Regions from separate parts of the Streptomyces sp. NPDC107500 genome, predicted to be linked through region 2. Evidence: riboswitches for the same ligand, from Rfam matches in the RefSeq annotation. Region 2 holds a riboswitch; the other holds the start of a gene.
The links. A riboswitch is a leader RNA that binds a small molecule or an ion and turns the genes downstream of it on or off. The one in region 2 is predicted to bind thiamine pyrophosphate.
Positions count from the first base shown of each region.

Region 1: it holds a riboswitch for thiamine pyrophosphate, as region 2 does, so the genes downstream of both, ACZ67M_RS36300 (thiamine ABC transporter substrate-binding protein) here and thiO (glycine oxidase ThiO) in region 2, are expected to answer to the same signal.

Region 1 covers NZ_JBVJPF010000011.1:197,630-212,046, forward strand. Annotated here, with positions in the region: gene ACZ67M_RS36265 (FtsK/SpoIIIE domain-containing protein) at 1-1,151, opposite strand, end outside; gene ACZ67M_RS36270 (SCO3933 family regulatory protein) at 1,155-1,508, opposite strand; gene ACZ67M_RS36275 (XRE family transcriptional regulator) at 1,666-2,397, shown strand; gene ACZ67M_RS36280 (NUDIX hydrolase) at 2,426-2,896, shown strand; gene ACZ67M_RS36285 (HD domain-containing protein) at 2,884-3,444, opposite strand; gene ACZ67M_RS36290 (hypothetical protein) at 4,191-4,709, opposite strand; gene rlmN (dual-specificity RNA methyltransferase RlmN) at 5,231-6,337, shown strand; TPP riboswitch at 6,379-6,484, shown strand; gene ACZ67M_RS36300 (thiamine ABC transporter substrate-binding protein) at 6,563-7,648, shown strand; gene ACZ67M_RS36305 (ABC transporter permease) at 7,624-9,306, shown strand; gene ACZ67M_RS36310 (ABC transporter ATP-binding protein) at 9,338-10,357, shown strand; gene ACZ67M_RS36315 (LAETG motif-containing sortase-dependent surface protein) at 10,455-11,165, opposite strand; gene ACZ67M_RS36320 (VOC family protein) at 11,373-11,780, opposite strand; gene ACZ67M_RS36325 (hypothetical protein) at 11,908-13,308, opposite strand; gene ACZ67M_RS36330 (ABC transporter ATP-binding protein) at 13,290-14,066, opposite strand; gene ACZ67M_RS36335 (aspartate aminotransferase family protein) at 14,281-14,417, opposite strand, start outside.
Region 2 covers NZ_JBVJPF010000001.1:1,025,555-1,039,971, forward strand. Annotated here, with positions in the region: gene ACZ67M_RS04525 ((2Fe-2S)-binding protein) at 155-388, shown strand; gene bfr (bacterioferritin) at 407-910, opposite strand; gene ACZ67M_RS04535 (sulfite oxidase-like oxidoreductase) at 1,102-1,749, shown strand; gene ACZ67M_RS04540 (deoxyribonuclease IV) at 1,769-2,656, opposite strand; gene pknB (Stk1 family PASTA domain-containing Ser/Thr kinase) at 2,653-4,590, opposite strand; gene ACZ67M_RS04550 (thiazole synthase) at 4,740-5,537, opposite strand; gene thiS (sulfur carrier protein ThiS) at 5,541-5,741, opposite strand; gene thiO (glycine oxidase ThiO) at 5,738-6,919, opposite strand; TPP riboswitch at 6,980-7,091, opposite strand; gene ACZ67M_RS04565 (avidin-fold protein) at 7,144-7,494, shown strand; gene ACZ67M_RS04570 (NAD(P)/FAD-dependent oxidoreductase) at 7,527-8,798, shown strand; gene ACZ67M_RS04575 (Rv2175c family DNA-binding protein) at 8,856-9,221, shown strand; gene thiE (thiamine phosphate synthase) at 9,338-9,997, shown strand; gene metF (methylenetetrahydrofolate reductase [NAD(P)H]) at 10,104-11,027, shown strand; gene ACZ67M_RS04590 (SCO2102 family sporulation regulator) at 11,084-12,073, shown strand; gene ACZ67M_RS04595 (phytoene desaturase family protein) at 12,121-13,620, opposite strand; gene ACZ67M_RS04600 (TetR/AcrR family transcriptional regulator) at 14,068-14,417, opposite strand, start outside.

The DNA.
Region 1 (14,417 bases), on a different contig from region 2:
GGGGTGTCGGTGGGGATCTGGATCGCGGCCAGGACGGCGTCCGGGGCGATGTCGCCGAGGGCCATGTTCGCCGAGGATTCGTCGTTGACGCGGTGGGCGGTGCGGCCGGTGAGCTGGGCGCGAAGCATGGTGATGCCCTTGCCGAGTTCGGAGCCGAAGCGCTGCCCGCAGATCTCCAGATAGATGCCGGCCGCGCGGCCGAGCTGGGCGAGACGGGCCAGGGCGGTGATGATCCGGTCCCGCCGCTTCTCCTCCTCCTTGGTGGCAAAGAGGGCGAGTTCGGCCACCTCGTCGACCAGGACCACGATCGGCACCGGCCGCAGGTCCTCGGGCAGGTCCCAGATATCTGCGGCGATCTCCGCATCGGGCACGTCCGCGGTGATCCGCTGTTCGGCCCGGATGAGCTGATACACGTCCTGCATAAGCGACACGAGGGCGTCGAGGAGTTCGGCGGCGGTGTCGGGGTTGTCGGCGAGCGCGGAAAACCGGCGGGCCAGCGGGAACAGCTCAACGCCTTGCTTGCAGTCGATGCCCACCAGGGCGACCCGTTGCGGCGCGAGCGCGGCCACGAGGTTGCGCTGATAGACGGACTTGCCGGACTCCGTGGCACCGAGGGTGAGGGCATGCGGCACGGTGCGGTAGTCGCGATAGTGGACGGCTCCGTCCTCGCGCAGGGCGACCGGGACCCGCATCGGCCGGGTGTCGACCAGGACGGGCATCTGCACGCGCTTGAGCACGTCATAGCCGGTCATACGAACCTCGACGACACCCGAGCGCAGTTCACGGGAGGTGACCCCGTACATGGCGAACGAGTGCCGCAGCCGGTCACACGAGGCCGCCACGTCGAAGGCGTCCTGACCGGGCCGAAGCTTCAACCGCAGCGTCAGGCCGGTACGGGTCACCCGGACCCGCAGGATGCGCGGGGCGCGCGGGCCGGGAACGGGCCGGTTGGTCATCCGGGCCAGCGTCAGACGCCAGCGGGGAGCCGGGACGGTGAGGCCGCAAGCATCCATGACCGAGCCGTAGCGGACCAGGACCCGCAGCGTGGCGAGGGCAACCCCAAAGGTCAGCCAGTACCAGGCGGGACGCCGCCACCGCAGGAGACCCGCAGCGGCGACGGCCAGCACCAGGGCGACGATCAGCCACGTCATGGCTCAGGCCGCCTTCGAGGCCGAGCCCGCAGCGGCCAGCGAGGTGACCGCGACCGCGCGGAAGGCGATCCCGTGCCGCTTCTGGCCGTTGAACTCGTTCTCCCACGGCGAGGCGACCAGGCCGGTCAGGACCACTGGGGTGCCCATGGCCAGGTCCTCGGAGACGCCGGACTGCGGAACGGTGAGCTTGAGGATCTCCACCTCGTCGGGCGTGGAGAACATGACCTCCACGACCATCAGGGTGGCACCGTCCTTGTCGAGGGCGATCTCACCGGTGCGGCGGTCCTTCACCTTGGGCTGCGGGGCCTTGGCGACCATCACGGTGGCGTTGGCGGTGTCCACCAAAATCTGACGCATCGTCTTGTCTCCTGTATCGGCGTGATGTTGACCGACATCCCGTCGGTGAGATCAGGAGACCTTGGGGGAGGGTGGACGCATCACCGTCCGTGTGGACGTTTGGGGACGTCTGAGCTACCGTCAAAACGTCCCTAGTGATCCCAGCGGAGGGCACGCCATGGCGAACGAGCGTCTGCGCGCGGCAATTTCGGCGAAGGGCGAGACGATCCAGTCCGTTGCCGAGCACGTCGGAGTGGATCCGAAGAGCGTCGAGCGGTGGATCACCACCGGCCGCACTCCGCACCGCGGGCACCGCTGGAAGGCGGCGAGCCTCCTCGGAGTCGATGAGGTCTACATCTGGCCGTCCGTGGAGAAGCAGGCGGAGAAGGCCAGCACGTCCGAGCTGATCACGTACTACCCGCACCGTGGCGCGGTGCCAGCTGCCCTCTGGTCATCCCTGATCGAGAAGGCGGCGGACCAGGTTGACATCCTCGTGTACGCCGGACTGTTCCTCTTCGACAGCAATCCGGACCTGCCCGACCAGCTGGCCGAGAAGGCGAAGGCCGGCGCCCAGGTCCGCATCCTGCTTGGAGACCCCGACTCCGGAGCGGTCCGCCAGCGCGGCGAAGAGGAGGGCATCGGCAACGACCTGGCCGCACGTGCCCGCATCACCCGGCGCTACCTCGAACCCGCCATGTCGACGCCCGGTGTTGAAGTCCGGCTGCACGACACGATCCTCTACAACTCGATCTACCGGTTCGACGAGGACGTTCTCGTGAACCCCCACGTCCTCGGAGCTCCCGCCGGCCAGAACCCGGTGATGCACTTCCGGTACCTCCCCGGAGCGCGGACCTTCCGGCACTACATGCGGAGCTTCGACTACGCATGGGAGCGGGGCCGGGAGGCGTAGTAAGCGCCGGACGTGCAACGCTGAACACATGGCCCGTGTTGACTACTTCAACGATCCCAATGCCCCGAAGGCGAACAGCCTCGTCCCCTCCGTGACCGCCGTGGCACGCAACGAGGCCGGAGAGGTCTTGCTGATCCACAAGACCGACAACGACCTCTGGGCCTTGCCCGGTGGCGGCGTCGACCTGGGCGAGTCGGCCCCAGACGCAGCCGTGCGCGAGACGAAAGAAGAGACAGGCTTCGACGTGGAGGTGACCGGCCTCGTCGGCACCTACACCAACCCAGGCCACGTCATGGCGTACGACGACGGAGAAGTCCGCCAGCAGTTCTCGATCTGCTTCCAGGCCCGCATCACCGGCGGCGAGCTACGGACGAGCAGCGAGAGTAAGGAAGTGGCATTCGTCGACCCGAGCAAGCTGGACGAGCTGAACATCCATCCTTCGATGCGCATGCGGATCGAGCACGGCCTGGCCGAGCGGGCGGAGCCCTACATCGGCTGATGCGCCATGCGGTCGCGAGTCCGCTCGACAGCGCCCCGGAGATACGGCCGTGCCTTGCTGATCGCGTTGTGAACCTCGCTGCCGGGCTCGTAGCGGACCAGGATCTCGTCAATCCGGGTGTCGAAGTCGAAGGACTGGCCGGCGGGGCCGGTCGTCATGTCAGCGAAGATCAAGGCGTCGAGGACCGGCGAGTCTTCCCGCTCATAGACGGCCAGCTCCGCCGAGAGCCCGCGCTGCTCTGCCTCATACACGGCCCCGGAGTGATGAGCGACCAGCCTCACCAGGCGCGCCGGCGCACCCAGCGATTCGAGGTACCGGGCACCGTCGAGCGGATGGAACCCGGTGTCCCGCGGCTCGGGGGCGTAGCCGATGTCATGCAGCCACGCGGCAGCAACGAGGAGATCCCGGTCCACCTCGGACACAGCCGCGGAAGCCTCACGAGCCCGAGAGGCCACGGCCTGAGTGTGCAGCCAGCGGTTCCCGAGCGGAGGGAGCAGGGACTCGGCGAGTTCGGCCGCTCCCTGGGGCGTGTCCAGTGCAGAAGGCATGCATGGAACGGTAGCCGAGGCGAGCCGAGAGCCGACAGGCCACGATCGGGGCGGTTGCCGATCATGGGTGCGGTAAGACTTTCTCTACGTTCATCAAGAGCCCGCGCACGGCGCGGGCGCGCGCCGCCTCTGCGGCGCGGCCTGCCTCCTGTCTGCGCCCCGGCTGGCCGCGCCCGGCGGCGCGCTCGGCGGCTGCGGGCATGAAGTGGGAGACACCCTATGTGGCTGGGGCGGTCGGCTCCGCGGCTTTAGGCAGCCACTTTGGGGCGAGCCTCTAAGATCTTGGCCCCAACGTCGTGCTTTAACGGGCAGGTCCACAGACTGCCCGACTCGCCATCAGCTTACGGGGCCAAGATCACTCGCCCCAAAGCAGCTCCAGCCCAAAGCCGCTCCACCGACCTCAGAATGGACGGTCCAGATCGTCGATCAAAGAATCGATCACTTCATCCGAATTCCGGGATCGGTTGGCAACTAGATCGAAAAGTTCAGCGATCTTGTGGTCGATTTGGTCGGCGCCGCTAGTTCGTACTTCGTCAACGATTTGACCCTGTTCCCCTCGAATGATCAAAATGAAGGGGGGGAGTCCGTCGCCGTCCCTATTTTGGATCTCCACGGTCCCTCGCGTGAGGGAAAGTGAATAGATGTCATGCGCGGCGGGACGCTCCGGGTAATTGCTCGTCCATTCAACTCGATGGTTAATGGTCGCACGGTGTAGTGCTTCCACTAGATGTAGGATCTTTGCAGGGCTAGCTCCCACTTCCGTTTCCTCCCGCTTGCATACCGTAAGTAGATGCCATTGCGCCAAGCCCACTAGTAACTTTGCTCATCGCCTGCCTGGCGTTCTTGGTTGCCAATACGACGTTTGGTGAGTCCTCGTCGATCAAGCGCGCCTTAGCTGATGCTGCGGCTGAAATTGACGCCTGCAGCAAGGTGATCATTTCGCGTTGAGTAGGTTCATCTTCGTCTAGAAAGCCCCGTACTTGGCCAGCTTGCCAGCGCCAAGTGGAAAGCCATGCGATGGTCAGGTCCAGCGAGCGATCCCTAACTGAGCGCTCGAACTGATCCTCAATGCGATGGAGCTGCGGAATAAGGACCAGGAGCGAAGCTCTGCTGATGCCCTCTCGAACCCCCTCGGCGGCTATTCTTGCAGACTCGGCAGCGCTTTTTGCCTTGTAGGTCTGAAAGATGGTGATGCCGAAACCTAATCCTGCGAGAGGAATTGCAGTCCAGGTAGACGCGGCATCGACTATGGAATAGAAAGACATGCCTTCGCGTCCCCATCGACTGGTGCACCGCTGCGACAGGCGAATCTTAGCGCACAGGGTGCGAGGCAGACCTCTGTGAGCGCGTACCGGCCTACCGCCGGGAAGTCGCGAGATGCTTCTGGACTGGGCTGCTAGCTGTGACGATTTAGATGAGCAAGCCGCCCGTAGCGGCCTGCTTTGCCTGTCTGCTAGAGGTTGCAGTGGGCACTCCCGGCCTCCAGCAGCCAGTGGTCAAGGGTCGCGAGGTGGTCGAAGTGCCAACGGCAGACGACCCCGAAGATTTGCGGACTCTCGGCGCAAGCAAGTGGTGTACCAGTGCAAGGCAGAGTCCACAACCGCGTTGCTTCAGGATGAAGACGTGACGTGCAGCGCAGCGCAGGAGCGATGGCGGCCGCTCAGCTCCTGGGCCGTCCCTGGGCCGTCCGAGGTCGACCAACGCCGACAGTCGGCACCCACGGGTGACCACCCCCACCCCGCACTGGCCTGGGCCCCCGGAGTCGATCTGCGACACTGGTACAGCCATGCCTAAGCCCGGAGAACTCACATTCGTCGCCCCCCGCGGAGCCAAGAAGCCGCCGCGGCACCTTGCCGACCTCACGCCCGCCGAGCGTAAAGAGGCCGTCGTCGCCGTCGGCGAGAAGGCCTTTCGTGCGAAGCAGCTCTCGCAGCACTACTTCGCGCGGTACGCGCACGACCCCGAGCAGTGGACCGACATCCCCGCCGGTTCGCGGGAGGGGCTCCGTGAGGCGCTGCTGCCCGAGCTGATGACCGTCGTCCGGCATCTGTCGACCGACCAGGGCACCACCCGCAAGACGCTCTGGAAGCTGTTCGACGGGACGCTCGTCGAGTCGGTGCTCATGCGCTACCCGGACCGGGTGACGATGTGCATCAGCTCCCAGGCCGGCTGCGGCATGAACTGCCCGTTCTGCGCCACGGGACAGGCCGGCCTGGACCGGAACCTGTCGACGGCCGAGATCGTGCACCAGATCGTGGACGGGATGCGGGCGCTCAGGGACGGCGAGGTCCCCGGAGGTCCGGCCCGGCTCAGCAACATCGTGTTCATGGGCATGGGCGAGCCCCTGGCCAACTACAACCGGGTCGTCGGCTCCATCCGCCGGCTCACCGACCCGGAGCCGGACGGGCTGGGGCTCTCCCAGCGCGGCATCACGGTCTCCACGGTCGGTCTCGTCCCGGCGATCAACCGCTTCACCGGCGAGGGCTTCAAGTGCCGCCTCGCCATCTCGCTGCACGCCCCCGACGACGAGCTGCGCGACACCCTCGTCCCCGTCAACACGCGCTGGAAGGTGCGTGAGGTGCTGGACGCCGGGTTCGAGTACGCCGCGAAGTCCGGGCGCCGGCTCTCCATCGAGTACGCGCTGATCCGGGACATCAACGACCAGGCGTGGCGGGGCGACCGCCTCGGGCGGCTGCTCAAGGGCCGGCCGGTGCACGTCAACCTCATCCCGCTCAACCCCACGCCCGGCTCGAAGTGGACCGCGTCGCGGCCCGAGGACGAGAAGGCGTTCGTGGAGGCGATCGCGGCGCACGGTGTGCCGGTGACGATCCGGGACACCCGTGGCCAGGAGATCGACGGGGCGTGTGGTCAGCTCGCCGCGAGCGAGCGGTAACCTGACCGGCGTCAGTACATCGCCACAGTAACCACATCTTCATATTCCGACAGGGGAGCGCCACAGCGCTGAGAGTGCGGCACCGGCCGCAGACCCTCCGAACCTGGCCCAGGTCATTCTGGGTAGGGAGATCGGTCACCACTCGAGCTGTTGCGCCCTGCCCGGGACCCTCGCCAGGGGCCGCGGGCGGGGCCGCGTCTTCTCCTGGTCACCCAGGAGGAATCAGTGAGCATCACCAAGAAGGTCACCGTCCTGGCCGTCGGTCTCGGCATGGCCGGCGGCCTGGCCGCGTGCGGGTCGTCGTCCGACGAAGGGCAGGGCTCCGGCGACTCCAAGACCGTGACCCTGGTCAGCCATGACTCGTGGGCCGCTTCGAAGGAGGTCATCGCCGCCTTCGAGAAGAGCTCCGGCTACAAGGTCAAGGTCCTGGAGGACGGCGACGCCGGGCAGGCCGTCAACAAGGCCGTCCTCACCAAGGACAACCCGCAGGGCGACGTCTTCTTCGGCGTCGACAACACCCTGCTCTCCCGCGCCCTCGACAACGGGCTGTTCCAGCCGTACGAGGCGAAGGGCTCCGACCTGGTCCTGCCCGAGTACCAAGCCGACCGGGACAAGCACCGGGTCACGCCCGTCGACACCGGCGACGTCTGCGTCAACTACGACAAGGCGTACTTCAGCAAGCGCGGTCTCACCCCGCCCAAGTCCCTCGACGACCTGGTCAAGCCGGAGTACAAGGACCTGCTCGTCACCGAGAACGCCGGCAGCTCCTCGCCCGGACTCGGCTTCCTGCTCGGCACCGCTGCCAAGTACGGCGACGAGGGCTGGGAGGGCTACTGGAAGAAGCTCAAGGCGAACGGCGTCAAGGTCGTCGACAGCTGGGAGCAGGCGTACAACGAGGAGTTCTCCGGCTCGGCCGGGGGCAAGAAGGCCAAGGGCGACCGTCCGCTCGTCGTCTCCTACGCCTCCTCCCCGCCCGCCGAGGTGATCTACGCCGACCCGCAACCGTCCACCGCGCCCACGGGCGTCGCCGACGGCACCTGCTTCCGCCAGGTCGAGTACGCGGGCCTGCTGAGCAACGCCAAGAACTCCGAGGGCGGCAAGGCACTCCTCGACTTCCTCATCGGCAAGCAGTTCCAGGACGACATGCCGCTGAACATGTTCGTGTACCCGGTGCGGGAGGGCGCGCGGATCCCCGAGGCGTTCGTGAAGTACGGGCCGCAGGCCAAGGACCCGCAGACCATGGACCCGGCGAAGATCGCCGACAATCGCGACCAGTGGGTCAAGTCGTGGACCTCGCTCGTACTGAAGTAGGCAAGGGAGCCCCCACGGCTCGGAACCCGCGCGGGAGCGCGGCGCGGCTCGCCCTGATGGCCGCGCCCGTCGCGTTCTTCGCGGTGTTCTTCGCCTATCCCGTCGCCGCGATCGTCGCGCGCGGCCTGGAGGTCGACGGCGCCTGGCAGTTCGGCCGGATCGGGGACGTGCTCGCCCAGTCCGACGTGCGGCACGTGCTGTGGTTCACGACCTGGCAGGCGCTGGCATCCACCGCGCTCACCCTGCTGATCGCACTGCCCGGCGCCTACGTCTTCGCCCGCTTCGACTTCCCCGGCAAGCAGGTGCTGCGGGCGGTGGTGACCGTGCCGTTCGTGCTGCCGACGGTCGTCGTGGGGACGGCGTTCCTGGCCCTGGTGGGGCGCGGCGGGCTGCTCGACGAGCTGTGGGGCGTACGGCTGGACACCACCGTGTGGGCCATCCTGCTCGCGCACGTCTTCTTCAACTACGCCGTCGTAGTGCGCACCGTGGGCGGCCTGTGGGCGCAGCTCGACCCGCGGCAGGAGGAGGCGGCGCGGATGCTCGGCGCCTCCCGCGCGCGGGCCTGGCGGCAGGTCACGCTGCCCGCGCTCGCTCCCGCGGTGGCGGCCGCCGCGCTGATGGTGTTCCTGTTCACCTTCACCTCCTTCGGCGTCGTGCAGATCCTCGGCGGACCCGCCTTCTCCACCCTGGAGGTGGAGATCTACCGGCAGACGTCCCAGATCTTCGACCTGTCCACGGCGGCCGTGCTGACGCTGATCCAGTTCGCGGCGGTCGCCGCGGTCCTCGCCGTGCACGCCTGGACGGTGCGGCGGCGGGAGAGCGCCCTGCGGCTGGTGGACGCCGCCACGACCGCGCGCAGGCCCCGGGGCACGGGCCAGTGGGCGCTGCTGGCGGGCGTCCTGGCCACCGTCGCGCTGCTGCTGGTGCTGCCGCTCGCCGTGCTGGTCCAGCGGTCGCTCGGCGCACCAGGCTTCGGCTACTACCGGGCGCTGACCAGTGCCGACGGCGGCACCTTCCTGGTCCCGCCGATCGAGGCCATCGGCAACTCCCTCCAGTACGCCGTCGCCGCCACCGCCATCGCCGTGGTGATCGGCGGTCTCGCCGCCGCCGCGCTCACCCGGCGGGACGCCGGCCGGTTCGTGCGGGGCTTCGACGCGCTGCTGATGCTGCCGCTCGGGGTGTCCGCCGTGACCGTCGGTTTCGGGTTCCTGATCGCGCTGGACGAACCGCCGCTGGACCTGCGCTCCTCCTGGATCCTGGTGCCGCTCGCCCAGGCGCTGGTCGGTGTCCCCTTCGTCGTACGGACCATGCTGCCCGTACTGCGGGCGGTGGACGGTCGGCTGCGGGAAGCGGCGGCAGTGCTCGGGGCGTCGCCCTGGCGGGTGTGGCGGGAGGTGGACCTGCCGATGGTGCGGCGGGCGCTGCTGGTCGCCGCCGGGTTCGCCTTCGCCGTGTCCCTCGGGGAGTTCGGCGCCACCGTGTTCATCGCGCGGCCCGACAACCCGACGCTGCCGGTCGCCGTGGCGCGGCTGCTGGGCAGGCCCGGGGACATGAACTACGGCCAGGCCATGGCCCTTTCGACGATTCTGATGCTGGTGTGCGCCGTGGCGCTGGTGGTGCTGGAGCGGCTGCGCACCGACCGGAGCGGGGAGTTCTAGAGATGCGACTGGTTGTGCGGGTGATCCAGGGATGCTGCTGAGCCTTGAGGGTGCGACCGTCCGCTTCGGCGGGCGGGCCGTGCTGGACGCCGTCGGCCTGGAGGTCGCCGAGCACGAGGTGGTGTGCGTGCTCGGGCCCAGCGGCAGCGGCAAGTCGACGCTGCTGCGCGCGGTGGCCGGGCTCCAGCCGCTGGACGCCGGGCGGGTGACGCTCGACGGCCGGGACCAGTCCGGGGTGCCCGCGCACCGGCGCGAGCTGGGCCTGATGTTCCAGGACCACCAGCTGTTCCCGCAGCGGGACGTGGCCGGAAACATCGCCTTCGGGCCCCGGATGCGGGGCGCGTCCCGCACCGAACAGCGGGACCGGGTGGAGCAGTTGCTGGAACTGGTCGGACTGCCGGGCGCCGGACGCCGGTCGGTCGCCGCGCTCTCGGGCGGCGAGCAGCAGCGGGTGGCCCTCGCCCGGGCGCTCGCGCCCCGGCCCCGGCTGCTGATGCTGGACGAGCCGCTCGGTCAGCTCGACCGCTCGCTGCGGGAGCGCCTCGTGGTCGAACTACGGCAGCTGTTCGGCCGGTTGGGCACCACGGTGCTCGCCGTCACCCACGACCAGGGCGAGGCGTTCGCGCTCGCCGACCGGGTCGTGGTGATGCGGGACGGGCGGATCGCCCAGTCGGGGACGCCGCTGGACGTGTGGCAGCGGCCGGCCGACGCCTTCGTGGCCCGTTTCCTCGGCTTCGACAACGTGGTGGAGGCGACCGTCGCCGGGCAGGTCGCGGACACGCCGTGGGGCAAGGTCCCGGTTCCCGAGGACGCCCTCCAGGGGACGCGGACGGTGCTCGTGCGGCCGGCCGGGGTCCGGATCGTCGCCGCCGACGCGGGCCTGCGGTGCACGGTCGCGGCCCGCACCTTCCGGGGCACCCATGTCGCCGTGCGCCTCCAGCCGGAGGACGCGCCGCCCCTGGAGGCGGCGTGCGCGCTGCGGGCGGCACCGGAGGTCGGGGACGCGGTCGGAGTGGAGTTTGAGGCGGCGGAGGTCGTCGTGCTCGGCTGAGCGCGGGCCCGCGGCGGGCGGTGCCCCCCTGGACATGACGGTGGCCCGCCCCCGAACCGGGGACGGGCCACCGCCGCTGTCCATCTGTGGGCGGGCGTCAGCGGGTGCTGTTCGCTCCGCGACGGCGCAGGCCGAAGAAGACGGCACCGCCACCGACGACGACCAGGGCCGCCGCGATGCCGGCGATCATGCCGGTGTTGGAGTTGGCGCCGGTCTCGGCGAGGTTGGAGTCACCGGCCGCCGGGGACGGGGCGTTGCTGGGCGCGGCCGCCGGAGCGGTGCTCTCGTCCTCCGTCGGCGCGGGCGCCGAGGTGGACGGCTCGGGGGCCGGGCTCTCCGTCTCGTCGGACGGGGTGGAGGAGCTCTCCGACGGGCTCGGGCTCGGAGTGTCCTCGGTCTTGCAGGGGGTCGACGGGGTCTTGAGGTTGGGCTTGATGTCCTCGTCGACGTAGGGGTCGGCCTTGACGTGGATGCGGTACTCGGCGTTCGGCTTCCAGTCCGCGGCGAAGGTGATGGTGCTGCCCTCGCGCGAACCCTTGACCGTCTGCTCGCCGACCTTCTCGGCGTCGGCACCGTTGTTCTGCAGGTAGACGGTGACGACGGCGGGCACGCCGGCGGGGTCCACGTCGGTGACGGTGATGACACCCTTGTCGCCTTCGCACTTGGCGGCGGCGGAGAACTCGCCGATGTTGCAGGCGAGGGCGTTGCCCGCGGCGCCGACGGCCAAGGCCGCCGAGGCGGCGACGACGCCGAGGGCGCGGACGCTACGGCGTGATGCCGTGCGGCTGATTATGGACAGGACTGCCACGATTGTCCTTTACGGGAGCACAGATGGGGGGTGGGCAGGGTGCCGACGCCCGATGACACGGCATCAGCACACCCATGAGCCTCACTGGTTTATAAGCGGTGCATAAGCAGTGTCAACGCATATGCCAGCCAAGCACGTTGACTTTGCCGTCTTATTAACCACCGACACGTTTCAGCACGTCGGGAGGTGGCTCGGCCCCCTGCCGGCTCAGCCCTCGACCGCTGCCGGGTCCATCCACACGACCTCGAAGGTGTGGCCGTCGACGTCGTCGAAGGCGCGGCCGTACATGAAGCCGTGGTCCTGGGTCTCGCCGCTGACCGAACCGCCGGCCGCGACCGCCTTCTCCACCAGCTCGTCGACCTTCTCGCGGCTCTCGGCGCTCAGCGCGAGGAGCACCTCGCTGGACTTGGCGGAGTCCACGATCTCCTTCTTCGTGAACTGGCGGTACTTCTCCGGCGTGTGCACCATCACGACGATGGTCTCGCTGAGCGGGATCGAGGCCGTGGTGTCGTCGCTGAACTGGGCGTTGATCTCGTAGCCGAGACCGGTGAAGAACTTCTTCGAGGCGGCCAGGTCGTTGGTGGCCAGGTTCACGAAGATCATCTGCTGGTACATGAGGGCCTCTCCCGTAAGTGCGCTGCCGTTGCCGTGCTGTTCGAAGGGTTAGACGTACGGCGCGCCCGGAACTCATCGCCGTTCGGTGGATCTCTTCGAGAATTTTCTCGCGGGTGCCGCGAGGGCGTCAGCGGGACAGGGGGAGCGCCGCCAGTGCCGCGACGATCAGGGTCAGCGGGCCGAAGAGGGCGAGCAGCGCGGCGGCGCGTACGGCGGCGGCGGCGCGCAGGGTGCCCGGGGGCGCCCCCAGCCGCAGCAGGGCGTCGGTGGTGTCGGCGCGGTCGTGCTTGGCCTCCACGGCCGCGGTGAGGAGGGTGGCCACCGTGCAGCCGGCCACGAGCAGGGCGCCCAGGGTGCTCAGCGCGCCGAAGTCCGGGCCGTCGGTGGCGTACAGCGAGGTGGCTACGTAGGCCGCGGCCGCCACGGTGCAGACGACGCCGAGGGGGCGGCCGATGCGGTGCGCCTCGTCCATGAGGACGCGCCCGGCCAGCAGTCGCAGGGCGCCGGGGCGGGCGGCCTGGAGGAGGCGGCCGCACAGGTGGGTGAGGCCGGGGCCGGCGAGGGCGAGGCCCAGGGCGGTGAGGGCCCAGCCGACGAGTACGCCGGCCGACGGGGTGGTGTCGGGGGTGGTGGCCGGGTGCCCGGTGTACGTCTCGACGGCGAGGCCCGCGGCGAGTACGGCGATGCCCCAGGGGAGGACGGTGGTGTTCGGCGGGCGGGGTGCCGGGAAGGCGGGGGCGGAGTCCTGCGCGGGCGGGGGGCCGTCCGGGTCCGCCGCGAGGTCGCCGTCGCCGGCCCGCGTCAGCAGGGCGGCTCCTCCGGTGGGGGCGTCGGAGGGAGCGGCGGAACCACCGGCCGCCTGCCGGGCCGTGGGCGCCGGGGCACCGGCCCGGGCCGGGGACGACGTCCAGCGGGCGCCGAAGCGGCCGTAGGCGCCGAAGGTCTCCCGGGCCTTGCCCCAGCCGTACGCCCCGAAGCGGCCGTAGCCGCGGGTGCCGGTGGCCCGGGGGCGACGCGGCTCGCGGGGGCGCAGGGAGTACGCGACCGTGGCCGAGGCGGCGGCCGGTACCAGGGCCAGCAGCGTCAGGATCGCCGGCGCCGGGAGGGACTGGCCGACGGCCAGCGCGTCGGCCGGGACGCCGTCGATGGGCGGGCCCGTCAGGTCGCCGCGCAGGTGGAGGAAGACCAGCAGGGCCGCCACCGAACCGAGCACGCCCGACAGGGCCGTCGTCGTCGCCGAGACGGCCATCAGCCGGCCCGGCCCGAGGCCGATCGCGGACAGCCCCGAGCGGGGCCGGGTGCCGGGGTCGGTGCGGGCCACGGCGACCGCGAGGTACACCGTGGCGGCGAGCGGCGCCGCGCACCAGGCGAGGCGGAGGGCGGAGGAACCGGGCGCGTCCGAGTGGCTCATCGCGTGTCCGAAGGCGCACAGCAGCAGGAAGCCCGTGCCCGCCGAGGCCACCGCGACCAGCAGACGGCGCAGGTGGACGGCGAGATGGGCGGCGCGGGTCAGGCGGAGAGCGAGCACGCGGCCCGGCCTTCCGTTCCGGAGGCCCCGGCGGCGCCCGTGGCCACCGTGGTCTCGGCGAGCGGGGGCAGATGCACGGTCCGTACCCGTCGTCCGTCCAGCAGCGCCACCGCGCGGTCCGCCAGGCCGGCGGTCTGCGCCTCGTGCGTCGCGAGGACGACGGTGATGCCGTGCGAGCGGGCCGCAGTGGTGAGGGTGCGCAGCACCTGGGCGCGGTCGGCGCGGTGCAGCGGCGCCGTGGGCTCGTCGGCGAAGAGGACCGCGGGGGCGACGGCCAGCGCGCGGGCGATGCAGACACGCTGCCGCTCGGCCTGCTGGAGTTCCCGCGGGCGCCGTCGGGCCTTGTCGCCGACGTCCAGGCGGTCCAGCCACTCCAGGGCGGCGGTCTTGGCCCGGCGCCGGCCCGTGCCGCGCAGCATGAGGGGCAGGGCGGCGTTCTCCCAGGCGTTCAGTTCCGGGACCAGCACGGGGGCGGGGTCGATCCAGCCGAAGCGGTCGCGGCGCAGCCGTTCGCGGCTGAGCGACCCCATGGTGTGCACCGGCACGCTGTTGAACCACACCTCGCCGTCCTGCGGCCGGACCAGTCCGGACAGGCAGCGCAGCAGCGTGGTCTTGCCGCTGCCGCGCGGGCCGCTCACGGCGAGGATCTCGCCCTCGCGGACGCCCAGCGACACGCCTTGAAGCGCGGGGGAGCCGTCCTGGTGCTGGAAGTGCAGGGCGCGGGCCCAGAGCACGTCGTTGTCCGGCGGAGCCTCCATGGGCGTACACCTCGGTTCTGATCCGTGTTTCCCCGGTCACGTCCCCCGTCCGGGGGAACGAGGAGGGGGCCGATCGGTCACTGGGCACGGTAGGGAGTCGCCGCGGGGGAAGCCGGAAAGCACGCGGCCCCGGGCCGCCGTTCTCACTCGAACGGACGGCGCCGGGGCCTGTGATGATCTTCTGGAACTACCGGATGACCATCCGGTAGGCCGATCAGAGCTTCGTCCACGCCTCCGTAAGCGTGGCGCGCAGGATCTGCTCGATCTCGTCGAAGGTCTCCTGGTTGGAGATCAGCGGCGGGGCGAGCTGGATGACCGGGTCGCCGCGGTCGTCGGCACGGCAGTACAGGC
Region 2 (14,417 bases):
CCTTACGGGCGGTGGAATGGGGCGCGGGTCACATGGGATCCGCGCCCCCTCCACTTTTGCCGGCCTGGCCTGATGGGTAAGGTTAGGTTTGCCTCACCGATCAGTCGGACCCTCCGGTCGTCGGTACGGCAGGACCTTGTACCCCGCCCGGGAGGTGAACCGCGTGTTCGTCTGCAGCTGCTTCGGTGTCACCGAGGAACAGGTGAAGAGCCACGCGGACGCCGGTGCGTGCACGCCCCGGCAGATCGCGTCCGCCTGCAAGGCCGGCACCGACTGCGGCGGCTGCGTACGGCGCATCCAGGCGCTGCTCGGCCGCGGTGCCTGCCCCCGCCGGAGCCTGGCCGACCAGGGCGAACCGGTACTCGCCGAGCTTCCGGAAGCCGCCTAGCCGGCCGGAGCCGCGCCGCTAGAGCGAGCCGGGGCCGGAGGGGTCGGGCTGGGACTGCTCGATCACCGTCGACAGGTACAGCGACTCGCCCAGCTTCTCGATCAGGTCGAGCTGGGTCTCCAGGTAGTCGATGTGGTGCTCCTCGTCGGCGAGGATCGCCTCGAACACGTTGGCCGACGTGATGTCGTGCTTGGCCCGCATCACCTCGATGCCGCGGCGCAGCCGGTCGATCGCCTCGATCTCGATCTCCCGGTCCGCCTGGAACATCTCGGTCACGCTCTGGCCGACCCGCACGTGGAAGAGCCGCTGGTAGTTCGGCAGGCCGTCCAGGAGCAGGATGCGGTCGGTGAGCACCTCCGCGTGGCGCATCTCGTCGAAGGACTCCGCGCGCGTGTACTTCGCGAGCTTGGTCCAGCCCTTGTGGTCCTGCAGCTTCGCGTGCAGGAAGTACTGATTGATCGCCGTGAGCTCGGCGGTCAGCTGCTCATTCAGGAACTCGATGACCTCGGGGTCGCCCTGCATCGCTTGACGCTCCTTAAAACGGGAACTGGCCTGTTGCGCCGCATGATTGCACCGGCATCGAAGATCGTCCAGTAAGTGTTGACTTAGTAAGTAAGTACAGGCTTAGTCGATTTTGCTAAGGTCTTTCCCGTTTGCCCGAATGTAAGTGGGGTGCGTCAAGGGCATCGGTCCGGGTCTGTCAGGATGGAGACATGGGTCAGCCGGTGGGAAACGAAATGGGGGAAGACGGTTCGGAAGGAGCGTCCTCGTTCGAGCTCCCACCAGGACAGCGCCTCCAGCGCGGCTGGCCGGTCACGCACTACGGACCGGTCCCCAAGTTCCGTCCCGAGCGCTGGGAGTTCCGGGTCTTCGGCGCCACCGCCGACGGTGACAAGCGCGGCTGGACCCACGAGGAGTTCACCGCGCTGCCGTACACCACGGTCGTCGCCGACCTGCACTGCGTCACGAAGTTCAGCATGCTCGGCGCCGAGTGGGGCGGGGTGCCCGCCGCCACGATCCTGGAGCTCGCGCCGCCCGCCCCGGCCGTCACCCACGTGATGGTCTGGGCCGAGTACGGCTTCAGCTCCAACCTCCGGCTGGCCGACTTCGCCGACGGGCGCGCCCTCTTCGCCACCCACAAGGACGGCGAACTGCTCACCGCCGAGCACGGCTTTCCGCTGCGGCTGATCGTCCCTCACCTGTACGCCTGGAAGGGCCCCAAGTGGGTCCGCGGCATCGAGTACATGACAGCCGACCGGCGCGGGTTCTGGGAGGAGCGCGGCTACCACAACATCGGGGACCCGTGGCGCGAGCAGCGCTACTCCTACCAGGAGGAACCCGGGGACGGCCCCGAGCTCTGAGCCCGCCGCCGGACGCGGATCAGCCGTCGCGCAGCTTCTTCAGCCGCTCCACGTCCGCCGCGTGCCCCTCCTTGCCGCCCGGCGTCTCGATGATCAGCGGCACGCCCTCGGTCGCGGGGTGGGTCATGAGCGCGCGGAACGGGTCCTCGCCTATGTGCCCGGCGCCGATGTTCTCGTGCCGGTCCTTGTGGGCGCCCGCCACGTCCTTGGAGTCGTTGGCGTGGATCAGCTTCAGCCGGCCCGTGCCGACGGTGTCCACCAGCAGGTCCAGGGTCTGGTGCATGCCGGAGGGGCCGGTCAGGTCGTGCCCCGCCGCGAAGACGTGGCAGGTGTCCAGGCACACGCCCAGCTTCGGATGGGAGTCCAGCGCCTCGAAGTACGGGCCGAAGTCCCAGGTCCGCGAGCACAGCGAGGCGCCCTGCCCGGCGGTCGACTCCAGCAGGAGGAACGGGTCGTCGTCGTGGGTCAGCTCGTCGAGCAGCGGCAGCAGGTACTCCCGCACCTGCTTGAGCGCCACCGACCTGTCCCGGCCGCCGGTCGCGCTGCCGGTGTGCACGACCACGCCCAGCGCCCCGATGGCCCGCCCGCGCCGCAGCGAGTGCCGCATGGACTCCACCGACCGCTCCGCCGTCGCCTCGGTGTGCGAGCCGAAGTTGATCAGGTACGGGGCGTGCACGTACGCCGGGATCGACTCGGCCGCGCAGGTCTCCCGGAACGCCTCGTCCTGCTTCGGGTTGCCGGCCGGCGTGGCCCAGCCGCGCGGGTTGGCGACGAAGACCTGCACGGTCTCCGCCTTCAGCTCGCGGGCGTAGGACAGTCCCACGGAGTGCAGCCCGCCGGCCACGGGGACGTGACCGCCGACCGGGTTGCGGGGGAGCGCGGGCGTGCCGCTCGTGCCTCCGGTCATCGGATGGTGATCGTGACGGTGGAGCCCTCGGCCGCCGTGTCCCCGGCGTCCACGGACTGCTTCTTCACCGTGTCGCCGAACAGCCCGAGCAGCCCGCGGTCCTCGTCCACCCGGAAGCCGGCCTCCGTCAGCTTCCGCTTGGCGTCGTCCACGCTGTCGCCGACCACGTCCGGGACCTCGATCTGCCGGGGGCCCTTGGACACCGTGAGCGTCACGGTGTCGCCCTCGGCGGCGCGGCTGCCCGGCTCCGGGGTCTGCCGGGCGACCTGACCGCTGTCGTACTCGGAGTTCACCCGCGTCTCGTCGACCTTCACCTTGAGGCCGGCCTCCGTCAGTTGGCTCCGCGCGTCCTCCAGGCCGACGCCCGCGACGTCCGGGACGTCCACCGGGCTGCCCTTGCTGACCACGAGCGCGACCGCCGAGCCGCCGCGCACCGTGGTGCCCGAGGCGGGCTTGGTGGAGATCACGAAGCCCTTGGGCACCTCGTCGCTGAACGCGCGGGTCACCATGCCCGGCTCCAGCCCCTCGTCCTTGAGCAGGGTGCGGGCCCGGTCCAGCCTGTAGCCCTCCAGGTCCGGCAGCTTCACGGTGTCGGGGCCGTCGGAGACCGTGAAGGAGACGGAGTCGTTCTTGCGGATCCGGGAGCCCACGCCGGGGTCGGTGCTGATGATCCGGCCGCGGTCCACGGTGTCGCTGTGCGCGTGCCGCACCTTGCCGACGTCCAGCCCGGTGTCCTCCAGCCGGTCGCGGGCCTCCGCCTCGGTCTTCGAGAGCAGCGGCGGCACCTTCGTGAACTGGCCGGAATTGATGTACCAGATGCCGGTGCCCAGGCCGAGTACGAGCAGCACGGCCAGCACGATCGTCAGCGGGCCGCGCCGCACCCCCGGCCGGCGGCGCCGGGGCGGGTCCGGCGGGGGAGACGCCAGCCGGCTGGTGTGCTGCACGCCGTCGTCGGCGGCGCCGTACTCGTCCTCGTTGACCGGCAGCGGCCGGGGCACCGTGAGCGAGCGCGGAATGACGCTCGTACGGTCCTCGGCGTTGTCGTGTTCCGTGCCGAGCGCCTGCGGCGGCACCGCGTCCAGCTGCTCGGCGGTCAGCGCCGCGCGCGCCTCACGGGTCCGCGCGAGCAGCGCGACGGCGTCGTGCGGGCGGATCTCCGGGTTGCGCGAGGTGGCCGAGGCGACCAGCTCGTCCAGCTCGTACGCCATCCCCGGCACGGCGGAGGACGGCGGCGGCACGTCCTCGTGGAGGTGCTTGTAGAGCACCACCGCGGCCGAGTCCCCCTCGTGCGGCTTGCCGCCGGTCAGCATCTCGTAGAGCACCACGCCGCACGCGTACACGTCGACCCTGGGGTCGGCGGCCCCGTGCTCGACCTGCTCGGGCGCCAGGTAGGAGACGGTGCCGAGGACGGCGCCGGTGGTGCTGGTGACGGTGTCCACGGAGCGGACCAGGCCGAAGTCGGCGACCTTGACCCGGCCGTCGTCCCCGATCAGCACGTTCTCCGGCTTCATGTCCCGGTGCACGAAACCCGCCCGGTGCGCGGCGCCGAGCGCGGCCAGCACCGGCTCCAGGATGTCCAGCGCGGCACGCGGCCGGAGCGCACCGCGCTCGCGCAGCACGTCACGCACGGTGCAGCCCGGGATGTACTCCATGGCCAGGTAGACGTACGCCCCGTCGGCCCCCTGGTCGAAGACCTGGACGACGTTGGGGTGGTCGAGGCGGGCCACCGACTTGGCCTCGCGGATGAACCGCTCGACGAAGCCGGCGTCGGTCGCGAGCGCCGGATGCATCACCTTCAGCGCGAGCACGCGGTCCAGGCGGGTGTCCACGGCCCGGTAGACCGTGGCCATCCCGCCGACCGCGATCCGCGCCTCGACGCGGTACCGGCCGTCGAGCACCTGCCCGACGAGAGGGTCCTGAAGGGTCGTGTCCACGCAGGCGAGTGTACGAGCCACGACCGACACCCCGCGCTCGCCGCCCGCCGCCGGGGCGGTACTGAAGCGCACCTGTGACGGACGTGACACGCGCCGGGTCACGAACGGGCGGTGCGCGGGTGGGAGAGGACCCCCCGAGCAACGCAGGCTCACTGAAAAGCGGGCCGCTCCGGATCAAGCGCCGCCAAGCCCTCCGCGGGAGACGACGCCTCGGCGAAGTGCCGCCGCGGGATCCGTCCCGCAAGCCGCGCCAACCGCCCGGCCTCGACCCCCGCACGCATGGCGGAAGCCATCAGCACCGGCTCCTGCGCCCGCGTGACCGCGGAGGCCAGCATCACACCCGCACACCCCAGCTCCATCGCCAGCGCCACGTCCGACGCCGTACCGGCCCCCGCGTCCAGGATCACCGGCACCCCCGCGCGCTCCACGATCAGCTCGAAGTTGTGCGGGTTGCGGATCCCGAGCCCCGACCCGATCGGCGAACCGAGCGGCATGATCGCCGCACACCCCACGTCCTCCAGCTTCCGCGCGAGAACGGGGTCGTCGTTCGTGTACGGCAGCACCGTGAACCCGTCGTCGACCAGCGTCTCCGCCGCCTCCAGCAGCTCGATCGGGTCCGGCAGCAGCGTCCGCTCGTCGGCGATGACCTCCAGCTTGACCAGGTCCGTACCCAGCGCCTCGCGCGCGAGGCGGGCGGTGAGCACCGCCTCCCCGGCGGTGAAGCAGCCGGCCGTGTTGGGCAGCACGCGGATGCCGAGCTTCTCCAGCACCGACAGCACGGACCCGTGCACCGACGCGTTCACACGCCGCATCGCGACCGTGGTCAGCTCCGTCCCGGAGGCCACCAGCGCGCGCTCCAGCACGTCCAGGCTGGGCGCCCCGCCGGTACCCATGATCAGACGGGACGCGTACGACGTGCCGTCGAGGACGAAGGGATCGTCGGCCATGGTTCAGCCTCCTTGCACAGCGGTGAGGACCTCGACGCGGTCGCCGTCGGCCAGGGCGGTGGCAGACCACCGCGCGCGCGGGACCACGGTCTCGTTCAGGGCGGCGGCCACTCCGGACGGCGCGGTGGTGAGCGTGCCCACCAGGGCGTCCAGGGCCGTACCGGGAGCCACCTCGCGCGGCTCGCCGTTGACGGAGATGTTCATGCGGACTGCTCCGAGAGTGCGGGGGCGGCGTCGAAGCGCCGGGGGGTGAAGGGGCGGGCCTCGTCCGGCAGCTCCCCGGTGGTCAGGGCGTGCGCCATGGCGTCGCCGGTGACGGGGGTGAGCAGGACGCCGTTGCGGTGGTGGCCGGTGGCCAGCAGCAGCCCGTCGAGGCCGGTCGGCCCGAGCAGCGGGGCGTTGTCGGGGGAGGTGGGGCGCAGGCCCGCGCGGGTCTCCGTCAGGGGCAGCTCGGTGATGCCGGGGACCAGCTCGTGGGCGTCGCGCAGCAGCTCGTAGACGCCCCCCGCGGTCACCGTGGTGTCCCAGCCCATCTCCTCGCTGGTGGCGCCGACGACCAGCTCGCCGCTCTCCCGGGGCACCAGGTAGACGTGGTTGCCGCGCACCACCGCGCGCACCGTGCGGTTCAGCAGCGGCCCGTGGGTGCGCGGCATCGTCAGCCGCAGCACCTGCCCCTTCACCGGCCGCACCGGCGGAAGCACGGCGTCCGGTACGCCCGCGAGCCGTCCGCTCAGGCTGCCCCCGGCCAGCACCACCTGCCCGGCCTCCAGCGCGGTTCCGTCGGCGGTGGCGACCCCGGTGGCCCGCTCCCCGGGCCCGACGACGAGCCGGTCGGCCCACACCCGGTGGAAGACCACGCCCGCCCGTTCACACGCGGCCACGAGCGCGTGGGCGAGGCGCCGGGGATCGATCTGGTGGTCGCCGTCCACCCGCAGGCCCCCACGCACGCCCGGCGCGAGCATCGGCTCCAGGCGCCGGCACTCACGCCCCGACAGCCACTCGGACTCCAGGCCGGAGCGCTGCTGGAGCGCGTGCAGTTCGCGCAGGTGGGCCCGGTCGTCGGCGTCCAGCGCGACGGCGAGGGTGCCGCAGCGGCGGTAGCCCAGGTCATGGCCGGTGGCGTCGGTCAGCTCGGCCGCGAACTCCGGGTAGCGGCGGGCCGAGGCGAGGTTCAGCGAGAGCAGCGTCTGCTCGCCGTAGTGCAGCTCCGTGACGGCGGCCAGCATCCCGGCCGCCACCTGCGCCGCCCCGCCGCCGGGCTCGGGGTCGACGAGGGCCGTGACGAGCCCGCGCTGGGCGGCCCGCCAGGCGGTGACCAGACCGATGACGCCCCCGCCCACCACGAGGACGTCGGGCGTACGGGACGCGGTGGGTGACGGCACGGTGGGTGACGGCGCGGTGTGCGACGGCACGGTGTGTGACGAGCTGTGTGATGCGGACGGCATGGGCGTCCAGCCCCTCCCTTCGCCGGCATGACCCGGATCAGGTTCGTACGGTCGGAGGCCGCCAGCCTCCCTCTCAGCCCGGTGCGTCCGGGCTCCCGCGAGTGCTTTACGTTGGCCAGCCTAGCCCGCAGCGCCTCGCACTCGTAAGGGAGCCTCCGCCCGTGCCCCGTTCACTCGACGGTCTCGTCCTCGCCCCCGTCGCCGACCAGGCGCCCGGCCAGGTGGGCACCCGCACCCGGTTCAGCTACCACGAGCGGGACGGCGCCGTCTGGGCCGACTACGCGGGCGGCGACGTCGTCCGCGGCCACCTGGTGGGTACCCGCGCGGGGGACCGGCTCGACTTCCGGTACGTGCAGCTCAGGACGGACGGCAGCACGGCGTCGGGCCACTGCGTGTCGACCGTGGTGGAGCTGCCGGACGGCCGGGTGCGTCTGGAGGAGAGCTGGGAGTGGGAGTCGCGTCGCGGCCGCGGCACGAGCGTTGTGGAGCAGGTCACGGCGCACGACCGCTGACTGACAAATTGTCAGGTGGCTAAGGTGATCAGGTGAGCGAGCAGACGCGGGAGCGGGGAACGGAACCGGCGGCGGACGACGCCCGCCGCGTGGTCGTGGCGGGTGCCGGCATGGCGGGCGTGCAGACCGCCGTCGCCCTGCGGGAACAGGGCTTCATCGGCGCCCTGACACTGATCGGCGCCGAGCCCCACCAGCCCTACGACCGGCCTCCGCTGTCCAAGGCCGTCCTGCTCGGCACGGCCGAGGGCTCCGCCTTCGACGTCGACTTCGAGGCGCTAGGCATCACCCTGCGGCTCGGCTGCGAGGCCCTGGGCGTCCGCCCCGGCGAGCACCTCCTGGACACCTCCGAGGGCCCCGTGCCGTACGACGCCCTCGTCCTCGCGACCGGTGCCGAGCCGGTCCGGCTCCCCGGCACCGACGGCGTGCCGGGAGTGCACCTGCTGCGCACCCTGGACGACGCCGAGCGGCTGCGCCCCGTGCTCGCCCGCCGCCACGACATCGTCGTCGTCGGCGCCGGCTGGATCGGCGCCGAGTTCGCCACCGCCGCGCGTGAGGCGGGCTGCGCGGTGACCGTGGTGGAGGCCGCCGACCGGCCGCTCGCCGACGCGCTGCCCGCCGAGGTGGCCGCGCCGATGACCGCCTGGTACGCCGAGGCGGGCGCCGCGCTGCGCACGCACGCGCGCGTGGAGCGCGTCGAGCCCGGCGACCCGGGGGAGCCCCTCCGGGTCCTGCTCGACGACGGCACCCGGCTGCCCGCCGACGCGGTCGTCGTCGGCATCGGCGCCCGCCCCTCCACCGCGTGGCTCGCCGGCTCCGGGATCGCCCTCGGCACGCACGGCGAGGTCCTGGCCGACGACCTCCTGCGCACCTCGGCGCCGGACGTGCACGCGGTCGGCGACTGCGCCTCCTTCCCCTCCGCCCGCTATGGCGAGCGGCTGCTGGTGCACCACTGGGACAACGCCCTCCAGGGCCCGCGCACCGTCGCCGCCGACATCGTCGGCGCCCCCGCGGACGAGACCCCGGCGGCGTACGACCCGGTGCCGTATTTCTGGTCCGAGCAGTTCGGCCGCTTCGTCCAGTACGCCGGTCACCACACGGCCGGGGACACGGTCCTGTGGCGCGGGGACCGCACGGGCCCGGCCTGGACGGTCTGCTGGCTGCGCGAGAACCGGCTGGTGGCCCTGCTCGCGGTGGGCCGCCCCCGCGACCTGGCGCAGGGAAAGCGGCTGATCCAGGCGGGCACGACGATGGACCCGGTGCTGCTGGCCGACCCGGCGAGGCCGCTCAAGCGGGCGACGGCGTGACACCGGTCCGGACGGGTCCGGCTTCCTCCTGTCAGTGCCAGATGGCAGGCTGGAGACGTGACCGAGATTGACGCAAAGACCGATGCTCTCGTGCCTGCCTGGCTCACCGTTCCCGACATCGCCGAGATGCTCGGTGTCGAGGTGACCCGCGTACGCCAGCTGATCAAGGAAGGCCAGCTCATCGCCGTACGCCGGGGTGAGAACCGCGCGCTGCACATTCCGGCGGCCTTCATCGACGAGGACAAGGTCGTCAAGGGCCTGGTCGGGACCCTGACGCTGCTGCGGGACGACGGCTTCACGCCGGAGGAAATGCTGGAGTGGCTCTTCACCCCCGACCCGACCCTGCCGGGCACCCCGGCACAGGCGCTGAGTGAGAATCGCGGCACGGAGGTGAAGCGCCGCGCCCAGGCGCTCGCCGTCTGACCCGACCCACCGCCCGGCGTACGGGCCGCGCGGCCGTCACGGTCCGCGGCCCGTACGCCGCACGGCCGTGCGGCCCGCGCCGTCCACGCCATCCACCGACCCGGGGGGACACCCGCATGCCCGACACCGCTCCGACCACCGCCCGCGCCCGCCTCGCAGACGCCCGGCTCTACCTGTGCACGGACGCCCGCCGGAGCCAGGGCGACCTGCCCGAGTTCCTGGACGCCGTACTGGCCGGCGGTGTCGACATCGTGCAGCTGCGCGACAAGGGCATGGAGGCCGCCGAGGAGCTGGAGCACCTGGCGGTCCTCGCCGACGCCTGCGCCCGGCACGGCAAGCTCCTCGCGGTCAACGACCGCGCGGACGTCGCGCACGCCGCCCGCGCCGACGTGCTGCACCTCGGCCAGGGCGACCTCCCGGTGCCCGCCGCCCGCGCGATCCTCGGCGACGACGTCCTCGTCGGGCGCTCCACGCACGCCGAGTCCGAGGCCTCCGCGGCGGCCGTCCAGGACGGCGTGGACTACTTCTGCACCGGCCCGTGCTGGCCCACCCCCACCAAGCCCGGCCGTCACGCCCCCGGCCTCGACCTGGTCCGCCACACCGCGTCGCTGGGCACCGACCGCCCCTGGTTCGCCATCGGCGGCATCGACCTCGGCAACCTCGACGAGGTGCTGGAGGCGGGCGCCCGGCGGGTCGTCGTGGTCCGCGCGATCACCGCCGCCGAGGATCCGGGCGCGGCCGCGGCCGAGTTCGCGAAGCGGCTGCGGCAGGCGTAGGCGGATGCCGGAGGCATGTGTCCAAGGGGTGGACAACAAATCGACAATGCGGACAAATATCCCGCATCCGGTTGGGTGACCGCCGCCCCCTGGCTAACCTGCCCGTATGGCCCTCGGAACCGCAAGCACGAGGACTGACCGCGCCCGCACGGTGCGTGACATCCTCGCCACCGGCAAGACGACGTACTCGTTCGAGTTCTCGGCGCCGAAGACGCCCAAGGGCGAGAAGAACCTGTGGAGCGCGCTGCGCCGCGTGGAGGCGGTGGCCCCGGACTTCGTCTCCGTGACCTACGGCGCCGGCGGTTCCACGCGCGCGGGCACGGTCCGGGAGACCCAGCAGATCGTCGCCGACACCACGCTGACCCCCGTGGCCCACCTCACCGCCGTCGACCACTCCGTCGCCGAGCTGCGCAACATCATCGGCCAGTACGCCGACGCCGGGATCCGGAACATGCTGGCCGTGCGCGGCGACCCGCCCGGCGATCCGACGGCCGACTGGATCGCGCACCCGCAGGGACTGACCTACGCGGCCGAACTGGTCCGGCTCATCAAGGAGTCGGGCGACTTCTGCGTCGGTGTCGCGGCCTTCCCGGAGATGCATCCGCGCTCCGCCGACTGGGACGCGGACGTGAAGCACTTCGTGGACAAGTGCCGGGCCGGCGCCGACTACGCGATCACGCAGATGTTCTTCCAGTCCGAGTCCTACCTGAGGCTGCGCGACCGGGTCGCCGCGGCGGGCTGCGAGACCCCGGTCATCCCCGAGGTCATGCCGGTGACCAGTGTGAAGATGCTGGAGAGGTTGCCGAAGCTCAGCAACGCCTCGTTCCCGCCGGAGCTGAAAGAGCGGATCCTCACAGCCAAGGACGATCCGGCGGCTGTACGCTCCATTGGCATCGAGTTCGCCACGGAGTTCTGCGCGCGGCTGCTGGCCGAGGGAGTCCCCGGTCTGCACTTCATCACGCTGAACAACTCCACGGCGACGCTGGAGATCTACGAGAACCTGGGCCTGCACCACCCACCGCGGGCCTAGACCGGCCGCACATATTTACGACACACTGCGTAACGGCCACTGGGAGAGGGGCGTACATGGGCTGGACGGTCCTCTACATCGCGTTCGGCGTGGTCGCGCTGTGGTTGCTCGGTGAGGTGCTGCTTCAGTACAAGGCGCGGCTGCGCTGGCGGCTGCTCGCCTTCGGCGGCTTCGTCGGCGTGGTGGCCGGCGTGCTGATGTCCAACGTGCTCGTCATCGGACTGGGCGCCGCCGCCTTCGCGGTCGGCCAGACCTACGTCACGCTGTCGTTCCGCCGCGGCTTCGAGGCCGGCTGGGCGGTCAACGCCCCGGCGAGCCTCGTCGGCAAGCGCGGCCGTCCCGAACGCGGCCGCCAGGAGCCGACGCTGGAGGTCTCCGGTCTGGAACCGGCCGGCGCCGGCCAGGACCACCGGGACGGCTACGACGACCAGGCGGGCCACGCCCCGTCCCAGGACGGCCCGGCCTACGGTCACGACGACTACGACCGCGACGACGTCTTCACCCCGGCCCGGCCCGGCGCCCCCACGGCCGCCGAGACCACCGCCGTCTACGAGCCGCAGCCGATGCCGGACGACACCGGCTCCTACGGCGTCTACGCCGACTCCGGCTACGGCCACGACCAGCAGGCACCCGCCGCCGCACCGGGCGCCGACCAGTCCTACGCCTACGACTACTCGGGCTACGGGCAGCAGGGGTACGGCTACGACACCGGCGCCCAGCAGCAGTACGCCGCCTACTCCGACCCGTACATCGGCACCCACGCCTACGGCGGGGCGTCGTACGACACCGGCGGCTACGACACCACCGGGGCCCAGCAGTACGGCCAGCAGGGCTACGGGCAGGACCAGTACGCCACCGGCACGCACGGCGGCTACGGCGGCGAGACCCCGGCCGGCGGGGTGTGGGTGCCGCAGCAGCGCAGCACCGACGACCCCTACGGCGGCGAACTCCCCCCGGAGCAGCAGTACCCCTACCAGGACAACGGCCAGACCCAGGGCCAGGGCCAAGGACAGGGCCAGGGATACGACGAGCAGTACCGCTTCTGACGGCCCCTCCGGCGCCCGGTGACCGTCCCCGGTCGCTCACCGGGCCGTCACTGCGAGCCGCGGAACTCCGGCCCCTCCACCACGAGTCCGGCGACCAGCGCGCCCGACATGCCCGCGTGCGGGAGGCCCCCGCCGGGGTGCGACCAGCCGCCGACCGTGAACAGGCCCGCCACGCGCGTGCTGTTCGCGGCGTGCAGCAGCCGTCCGCCGGCCGCCGCCAGCGCCGGCACCGGAATCGCCCCGTCCGCCACGCCGGTGGCCGCGGCGATGTCGGCCGGGGTGCGCACCTCGCGCCACAGAAGGCGGTCGCGGAGCCCGGGTATCGCCCGCTCGGCGGCATCGACGAGGTGTTCGGCCGCGTCCTCGGCGTCCACTCCCTCGCCCGCGGGCACCACCGAACTGAGGGTGACCGCCTCGTGGTCCGCGTCCGGCACCAGCGCCGGGTCGTCGGGCCGCAGGACGGTGACGGTCGCCCGCGCGGGCATCCGCGGTTCCGGGCCGAACAGGGCGTCCAACTCGGCGTCCCCGTCCGGCGCGTGCACCACCGTCCGGTGTGCCGCGCCCTCCGTGCGCCCACCCCGCAACGCCAGATGCACCGTCAGCCGGCTCGCCCCGCCGCGCCGCGGGGGCACCTCGCCCGCACCCCGCACCGGCGACCCGCCGGACAGCCGGTCCAGCACGTCCGGCGCCACCCCGGCGACCACGAACTCGGCCTCCGCCAGGCCCCCTTCGGCCAGCTCCACGCCCGCCACCCGGCCGTCCTTCTCGACCACCGCGGTGACCTCGGTGCCGAAGCGGAACTCGACCCGGCGGGCCAGACACCGCTCGTACACGGCGCGCGCCAGCTCCCGCAGGCCGCCACCGCGCACGTACCACATCCCGAACGCGTACTCCATGTACGGCAGCACGGCGGTGTTCGCCGGGGCGGTCCGGGGATCCAGGCCGTACGCCAGCGCGTGGCTGCCCAGGAGGGCGGCGAGCCGGGCGTCCCGCAGCTCCCAGGCGCCCACCTCGGCGAGCGTGCCGGCGCGGCGGGTGCGCAGCAGCCGCTTGTGCGGGACCGACGGGTAGGGGTCGCGTTCGGCCAGCACCTCCCAGTTCGGCCACAGGGGCTCCTCCAGGAGCGGGCGGCGCGTCCGGTCCCAGGCCTCGCGGGCCCGCACGAGGAAGTCGCTCCAGCGCCGCCCGGCCGTCGGACCGAGAGCCGCGTCCAGGGCCTCGACCACGCCCGCCCGGGAGGCGTTCGGCAGCGCGACCTCCGTGCCGTCCGCGAACACGTGCCGTGACGACGGGTCGACCTGGACCAGCTCGACGCGGTCCTCCAGCGCCTCCTTGCCGGTCTTGACGAACAGATCGCGCCAGACCGCGGGCAGCGGCAGCAGACCGGGGCCGGTGTCGAAGGAGAACCCGTCCCGCTCGAAGCGGCCGAGGGCCCCGCCGTACGTCCCCGTCCGCTCGTACACCACCACCCGGTGGCCCGCGACGGCCAGCCGGGCGGCCGCCGCCATCGCGCCCATCCCGGCGCCGATCACCGCAATCCGTGCCATGCCAGGGACTTTATCCGCCGCCGCCGGCAGTCCTCCTCCGGCCTGCTCCCGCTTCGTCCGAGTACCGCGACGGACGCCCGGGTGACCAGTCGGCTGGACGCTGCCGTGAGCCGGGGTGCGCAGGACTGAGTACGCGTACCTAGCCGCGTAGATGAGTACGCGCGCGGATGGGCCCCGACCTGCGGGAACGAGAGAGTGGAGGCACGGAGAGGGGCGCGGCTCCGGTACCGGCGACACGGGGTGCCGGAACGGAGCCGGGCCCGCGATCCGCTCCTTCCGCCGGCCGCGGTCGGCGGGAGCGAGGCACGGGGGAACCCGGGGGAACGACCGACCACGGGGGTTCCGTACGGGGGGACGCAGGGGGAGCACGAGAAGGCGCCGGTCCGACGGCGGCCCGCGGGGGACGCGGCCACCACGGGCCGGCGTTCTTCGTGTGCGGGCGGCGGCTCAGGGGCGGCCGCTCACCCGCCCCTGGAGCAGCCGCGACAGCGCGGCGTGCACGTCGTCCAGGGAGCGCTCCGGCTGGAAGGACTGCCAGTCCAGCGCGGCCACCAGCACCATGCCCACCAGCGCCGCGGCGGTCAGCGGCACGTCGATGCCGTCGCTGAACTCCCCGCTCGCCACGCCCTCGCGCAGCACGCCCTCCACCACCGCCACGGCCTCCTGCCGGACCACCAGCAGAGTCGACTGCCAGGCCCGGTTGGTGCGCCACAGCTCGGCCACGTACAGCTGGGTGAAGGCCGGGTAGCGGTCGATGAACACGAGCCCCGCGCGGATCATCGCGTCCAGGGCGTCGA